2 regions of the Citrobacter sp. Cm046 genome follow, and region 1 is predicted to be linked to the other one. Evidence: predicted binding sites of a transcription regulator. Region 1 holds the regulator's gene; the other holds the start of a gene.
What was found. The regulator Fur, encoded in region 1, represses iron uptake genes when iron is present. The targets are predictions, from matches to a motif close to ATAATAATGAGAACNACTATCAA.
Positions count from the first base shown of each region.

Region 1 (3,734 bases):
ACAGTCCACACGGGTGCAAATTCCGCCATCGTATAATGGTGCTCTGGCGTCAATCGCCACGCAGTGTGACTGGGAGGGATCGCCGACAATGTCCGCCCCGGCATCGATCATAAATTTAAGCAGTACGCCCTGGTTAAAGCGTGTGCCGCGAATAAGAAAGTTATCCGCAGGCCACTCGCCGCGGGCATTCTTGCCCCACGCCTCCCGCAGCCATTCGCGGTTAGATTCAAACCCCCCGGCGGCAAGCACGCAGGACTTAGCCACAATGCGCTCTTTGCCTGCCAGTGCCGCTACGAACTCGCCATTATGCAGTTCTAGCGCCTGGACCGGTGTGTTATAGCGAATTTGCACGCCCAGCTTTTCTGCGCTGCGATAATAGGCATTCACGAGAGCTTTTCCGCCGCCCATAAAGAAGGCGTTAGTGCGCGCCACATGCAAAGCACCGGAAAGAGGGGGTTGAAAATTAACGCCGTGCTGGCGCATCCAGTCGCGACATTGCGAAGAGGTACGTATCACCAACCGCGCCAGTGCTTCGTTGGTATTTCCTTCAGTTACACGCCAGAGATCCTGCCAGAACTCCTCTTCTGGATAGCTCTCTACCAGGACATCCTGTGGGGCATCATGCATACAGCGTAAATTACGCGTGTGTTGGGAATTCCCTCCGCGCCATTCTCGGGGGGCTGCTTCGAGCAGTAATACAGAAGCCCCTTGCTCCCGGGCGGTTAAGGCAGCACATAATGCGGCATTGCCGCCGCCAATCACCAGAACATCAACCATCGTATACTCCATTACCATTTAACTAATTGTTAAATTTGTAATTAAAATGTATACGTGTAAGTTGTGTGGGCGCTACGCTGTGATGCTAAATAGCCCTTTAGTTATTGTAAAGAATTGCGCCTGGCCAGCTTCCTGCTTCCACCAGTTGACACATCACTTTGGTCAGTATCACGCGGGCAGCGAGACCTGCGGGGGTAAGTTCATCATCAGAAAGGCTGACAAGAAAATTAGGGCGGCTAAGTATTGGATTATGGACGCCGATCACTCTTAGCGTCTCTTTATCGAGATGCGAAATCGCCGCGCCGGGTTGTAATGTGGCACCGATTCCACTGCGAACGGCGCTCATCAACAGCGTCAGACCATCAATTTCTGTAGTGATCTCAATGTTCAGAGCATGTTCCTGGCAGATAGCATCCAGTCTGCCGCGCAGGCCGTGACCCGGGCTTGGCATTATCAATGGAATATTAACCAGCTGGGCAGGGGCGATATTGTCATCCGTAATATCATCCAGTAAAGCATGGGTGCCAATCAAAAATAGCCGTTCTTCGAGAATCGGTCTGGCGCTCCAGCGCAGGATTTTTTCCTTTTGAAACACCACTGCTAAATCAATTTGGCGGGTATTAATCATCCGCTCCAGGTTACCGGAGAGGCTTTCCACCACATGCAGGCGGACATCTGCATAGTTTTCCCGCATTGCATTAATGAAAGGCACACCGAGCACGGATGCGGTACTGGGAGCCATTCCGACGCTGACGTGACCGGAAAGCCGGGCCTCTCGAGCCGCGAGGATCGCATCGTCTGCGTGACGTAATGCCAGTTGTGCCTGGGAGTAAAAAGCCAGTCCGGCGCTGGTGGGCGTCACGCCACGAGAGGTTCGTTGCAGCAGGCGAATAGCGAGTTCGTTTTCCAGCCGGGTCATTTGCTGGCTGAGAGCCGAAACACCAATATTGAGATCGAGCGCCGCGCTGCCCATACTGCCGGTTTCTACAATACGAACATAATAGCGTAGCTGGCGAAGCTCCATTTCGGCTCTCCGATGAGGTAGGGTGAATTTTACATTAAAGCTGCATTGACTCGAAAGGAAGAGGCCCCCGGCCAGGTTTAGCTTATAAAAAAAGCCAACCGCAGGGTTGGCTTTTCAGAAAACATCATATTATTTGGCGTCGTGCGCATGCTCATCTTCGCGGCAATCGCCTTCAGCGCAGTGACCGTACAGATAGAGGCTATGGTTGGTTAAGCGAATACCATGTTTAGCCGCAATCTCACGCTGACGCGCTTCGATGGAATCATCGCTAAATTCGACCACTTTGCCACAGTCGAGGCAAATCAGGTGATCGTGATGATGCTGTTGGGTTAATTCGAAGACGGATTTGCCACCTTCAAAATTATGGCGGGTTACGATACCGGCATCATCAAATTGGTTCAGCACGCGATACACGGTCGCCAGACCAATCTCTTCACCCATGTCTATCAGGCGTTTGTATAAGTCTTCCGCACTGACGTGATGGTTATCCGGTTCCTGAAGAACTTCCAGAATTTTTAAACGAGGAAGCGTTACTTTCAGGCCAGCCTTCTTTAATGCGGTATTATTGTCAGTCATGCGGAATCTGTCCTGTAGCTAAGCGGTTCACTTCATTAACAGAAGTGACAGAAATTGCACTTGAGATAATGCGTATCATTATAGAACTGCCATGTCTAAATGAAAACAGCAAGTCTCTGGCAAATATTGTTAATCAAAACGTGGTATCGCCGACAAACACTCTGTGCAATACCCGATTGGCATCCAGCCATTGTACAGGGTCAGGCGAGAAAGTTACAAATTTGTAGCAATTATTTTGATTGGTTTTATCTATTGATGCGGCGTAGATACGTTTCTACGCCGCATGAAATCAGGCGTTAATGATTTCGTCGAGATGCAGTTCTTCAGAAATCTGTTTAACCCATTTTTCTACGCGTTCAGCGGTCAGCTCAGGCTGGCGATCTTCATCAATAGCCAGACCGACAAAGTGGTCATCATCAGCCAGGCCTTTAGACGCTTCAAAGTGATAACCCGCCGTTGGCCAGTGACCGACGATGGTTGCGCCGCGTGGTTCGATGATGTCGCGGATGGTACCTAACGCATCACAGAAATATTCTGCGTAGTCTTCCTGGTCGCCGCAGCCAAACAGCGCAACCAGTTTACCGTTAAAATCAATGTCTTCGAGAGTAGGGAAGAAGTCGTCCCAGTCACACTGCGCTTCACCGTAATACCAGGTTGGGATACCGAGCAGAAGAATGTCATACCCTTCCAGGTCTTCTTTGCTGCTTTTTGCAATGTCATGTACATCGGCAATGTCTTTACCAAGCTGTTTTTGAATCATTTTTGCGATGTTTTCGGTGTTACCGGTGTCGCTGCCGAAAAAGATGCCAGTGATTGCCATGAGTAAAATAACCTCTTGAAACTTATTGAAATGGTGGTGGCGCAATGCCCACGGATAAGGGCAATCATAGCAGAACAGTCAGGCATGCGGAAACAGCAAACACGCGGGACTGCACTCTGTGCTACACGATTTATGATTTAGAGCAGAAATTCAGACTATGCCTGACCACGCAACGTGGTGAGTTGGTTCATCAGCATCTCTTCGATGAGTTCACTGCGACTCATGTTACGTGCGTCCGCCAGCTCGTTCAGAGCGTCAACGGCGTCGGCATTCAGTTTCAGTTCGACACGCTTAAGCCCGCGAACTTTGTCGCGTTTAAGCTGATTACGTTTATTAATACGTAACTGTTCATCACGCGAAAGCGGATTGGTTTTGGGTCGTCCCGGGCGACGCTCCTGCGCGAACAGATCTAATGTCGTACGGTCCGTTTGTTCTTTGGCCATGATCTTGGTGACTTCGGGGAAACAATCAGCCAGGCGTCTGCCCGGATGGATAGCGCGCCATCATACATCAGCAGGGGGGGCGCGCCAACGCCCA
Region 1 is NZ_JAOWGP010000027.1:16,224-19,957, forward strand. It holds gene tcuA (FAD-dependent tricarballylate dehydrogenase TcuA) at 1-777, opposite strand, end outside; gene tcuR (tricarballylate utilization LysR family transcriptional regulator TcuR) at 875-1,801, opposite strand; gene fur (ferric iron uptake transcriptional regulator) at 1,931-2,377, opposite strand; gene OGX98_RS01165 (ryhB-regulated fur leader peptide) at 2,370-2,456, opposite strand; gene fldA (flavodoxin FldA) at 2,667-3,197, opposite strand; gene ybfE (LexA regulated protein) at 3,353-3,640, opposite strand.

Region 2 (3,734 bases), on a different contig from region 1:
GAACCCGCGTAATAGTCTGGGATATCCGCTTACCTTACGCGCTAATGGCGTTGTTGGTGGGAATGGCGCTCGGACTGGCGGGGGCGGAGATGCAAACTATCTTAAATAACCCGTTGGCGAGCCCGTTTACGCTTGGTGTCTCGTCTGCGGCAGCCTTTGGTGCGGCACTGGCGATTGTATTGGGTATTGGTATTCCGGGGGTATCCGCCACGTGGTTTATCCCTGCGAATGCCTTTATTTTTGCGCTGCTCTCCGCCTTACTGCTTGACGGCATCACCCGCTGGACCCGTGTAGCAACATCCGGTGTGGTGCTGTTTGGCATCGCGCTGGTCTTTACCTTTAACGCGCTGGTGTCAATGATGCAGTTTGTTGCCGATGAAGACACACTACAGGGACTGGTTTTCTGGACAATGGGTAGTCTGGCCCGCGCTTCGTGGGAAAAACTTGGCGTACTGGCCGTCGCTGTTGTCATTGTCTTTCCATGGTCAATGCGTAGCGCCTGGCAACTCACGGCGCTGCGCCTGGGCGAAGATCGGGCGATGAGTTTTGGCATTGATGTGCGGCGGCTACGCCTGTCATCGCTTCTGCGCATCAGCTTATTGTCGGCGTTGTCGGTGGCTTTTGTAGGCCCCATCGGCTTTATCGGGCTGGTTGCACCGCATATTTCACGCATGCTATTTGGTGAAGACCATCGTTTTTACCTGCCCGGAAGTGTACTGACGGGGGGACTGGTGCTCTCGCTGGCCTCTATTGCGTCGAAGAACATTATTCCCGGTATCATTATCCCTGTTGGAATAGTCACATCGCTGGTGGGGGTCCCCTTTTTCCTGAGCATTATTCTGCGGCATCGGGGGAGCATGTCATGAGTGGGCTAATTCTCCGGGGAGTGGACGCGGGATATCCTAAACAACCAGTGATTCATAATCTCAATGTCGCCGAGCTGCCACGGGGTAAAATCACTGTATTACTGGGACCTAACGGTTGCGGGAAGTCAACATTGCTACGTTCGCTGGCAGGGTTGAATAAAGCCAGCGGTGAGGTGATTCTTGACGATGAGAATTTAACATCGTTGCCGTTTGCTAAACGTGCTGAGAAGGTGGTGTTTTTACCACAGTCGCTGCCGCAGGGTGTTCATTTGCATGTGCTGGAGTCAATTATCGCTGCACAGCGGGCGTCCTGCAGAAGAGACGATGAAAGCAGTAACGCTCAGGCGCTGGCAATACTTGAACAACTTGGGATTGCGCATCTGGCGCTGCACTACCTCGATCAACTTTCTGGAGGGCAGCGACAACTGGTCGGTCTGGCGCAGTCTTTGATCCGTCGACCTGACCTGCTGTTGTTAGATGAACCACTCAGTGCACTGGATTTAAACTATCAGTTCCACGTGATGGATTTAATCCATCGCGAAACACTGGCGCGCAATATGGTCACCGTAGTTGTGGTACATGATATTAATATCGCGCTGCGCCATAGCGAATACGTGTTAATGCTCAAAGACGGGAAACTGGTTGCCAGCGGTGAGCCTGAGGAGGTCATTACCGCAGAGAGTTTGGCTGAAGTGTACAATGTTCGGGGTCGTGTGGAACGGTGTTCACAGGGAAGGCCGCAGGTGATACTCGACGGCGTGATTGACGTATAAAAAGAACAGCAGAATAAGCAATAGTAGGCCCGGTAAGCTTGCGCTACCGGGCAAAATACATTACTTCGCTTTACCCTGGTTGGCAACGGCAGCAGCTTTTGCTGCGATTTCGTCGGCGTTACCCAGATAGTAATGTTTGATTGGTTTGAAGTTTTCGTCAAACTCATACACCAGCGGTACACCGGTCGGAATGTTGAGTTCCAGAATTTCATCTTCGCCCATATTATCCAGGTACTTCACCAGCGCACGCAGGGAGTTACCGTGAGCGGCGATAATCACGCGCTCACCGCTTTTCATGCGCGGCAGAATGGTTTCGTTCCAGTATGGGATAACACGATCGATGGTTAGCGCCAGGCTTTCAGTTAGCGGTAGCTCTTTGTCGGTCAGTTGTGCATAACGCGGATCGTGACCCGGATAGCGCTCATCGTCTTTGGTCAGTTCTGGCGGGGTTACCGCAAAACCACGACGCCATTGTTTAACCTGCTCGTCACCGTATTTTTCTGCGGTTTCTGCTTTGTTCAGACCCTGCAGCGCACCGTAGTGACGCTCATTCAGTTTCCAGGATTTTTCAACAGGCAGCCAGGCCTGATCCAGTTCATCCAGCACGTTCCACAGGGTGTGGATGGCACGTTTCAGCACAGAGGTGTAAGCAAAATCGAAGCTGTAGCCTTCCTCTTTCAGCAGTTTACCTGCTGCCTTTGCTTCGCCCACGCCTTTCTCTGACAGATCGACATCATACCAACCGGTGAAGCGGTTTTCGTTGTTCCACTGACTTTCACCGTGACGTACCAGAACCAGCTTAGTTACAGCCATACTCTCACTCCTCAAGCTTTATCGAATGATAATAATTCTCATTATATTGCCGTGATGCGTCAGCGGCAATGCTTACGCATAACCATAGCGAAAATAGCGACACAGTGTAAGGTTCTTGTGAACTCAAGGTTGCTATTTTGTCTTTGAACGGTGGGATTATGAGCGGGTTTGATGTGGGTAATAAACAACGAGCCCGATAAACTTACGCTATCGGACTCGTTACGGTTAATTATCAGGCAGGAATAAATCGATATTCCGTCACGCTGGCGTACTCTTCGCCAGGGCGCAGGAAGCAGTCTGGTTGAGGCCATTCCTGATGATTCGGGCTGTCCGGCAGGAATTCACTTTCCAGCGCCAGACCCTGCCAGTCGGCATAAGCTTCTGGTCCACGAGAGGGGGTGCCGCCGAGGAAATTCCCGGAGTAGAACTGCAATGCCGGAGCAGAGGTATAGACCTCCATGTGCAGTCTTTCATCCTGCGACCACAGGTGAGCGACCGGTTTGCGGATATCGCCCTGTGCCTGTAGCAAGAAGGCATGATCGTAACCCTTAACCTTGCGCTGGTCGTCGTCGGCCAAAAATTCGCTATCGATAACTTTTGGTGCGCGGAAATCAAAAGAGGTTTCCGCAACGGATTTCAGGCCAGCGCTTGGGATCCCTGTTTCATCAACCGGCAGGTACTCATCGGCCAAAATCTGTAGCTTATGTTGACGAACATCGGTTTTGTCACCGTCGAGATTAAAATAAACGTGATTCGTCATATTCACCGGGCAGGGCTTATCGACCGTCGCGCGGTAGGTGATCGAAATGCGATTATCGTCAGTCAGGCGGTACTGCGCCGTTGCGCAAAGATGGCCAGGGAAGCCCTGGTCGCCATCTTCAGACGTTAATGCAAACAACACCTGACGGTCGTTTTGATTCACTATCTGCCAGCGTCGTTTATCGAAACCGTCTGGCCCGCCATGTAGCTGGTTTTCACCCTGGCTTGGCAGTAATTCGATGATTTCACCAGCGAAAGTGTAACGACTGTTAGCGATACGGTTAGCATAGCGACCTATTGAAGCGCCCAGAAACGCGGCCTGATCCGGGTATTGCTCCGGGCTGGCACAGCCAAGCAATGCTTCGCGCACGCTACCATCGCTGAGCGGAATGCGGGCAGACAAAAGAGTCGCGCCCCAGTCCATCAAGGTGACAACCATCCCTGCGTCATTACGCAGGGTTAGCAGGCGAAACGGCTGGCCGTCGGGGGCCAGTACGGGAATTTCATTCAGCACTGTCCGGCT
Region 2 is NZ_JAOWGP010000034.1:8,446-12,179, forward strand. It holds gene OGX98_RS04905 (FecCD family ABC transporter permease) at 1-866, shown strand, start outside; gene OGX98_RS04910 (ABC transporter ATP-binding protein) at 863-1,639, shown strand; gene gpmA (2,3-diphosphoglycerate-dependent phosphoglycerate mutase) at 1,700-2,452, opposite strand; gene galM (galactose-1-epimerase) at 2,685-3,725, opposite strand; gene galK (galactokinase) at 3,719-3,734, opposite strand, start outside.
Region 2: the regulator Fur is predicted to act here: its motif matches at 2,478-2,500, upstream of gpmA (2,3-diphosphoglycerate-dependent phosphoglycerate mutase).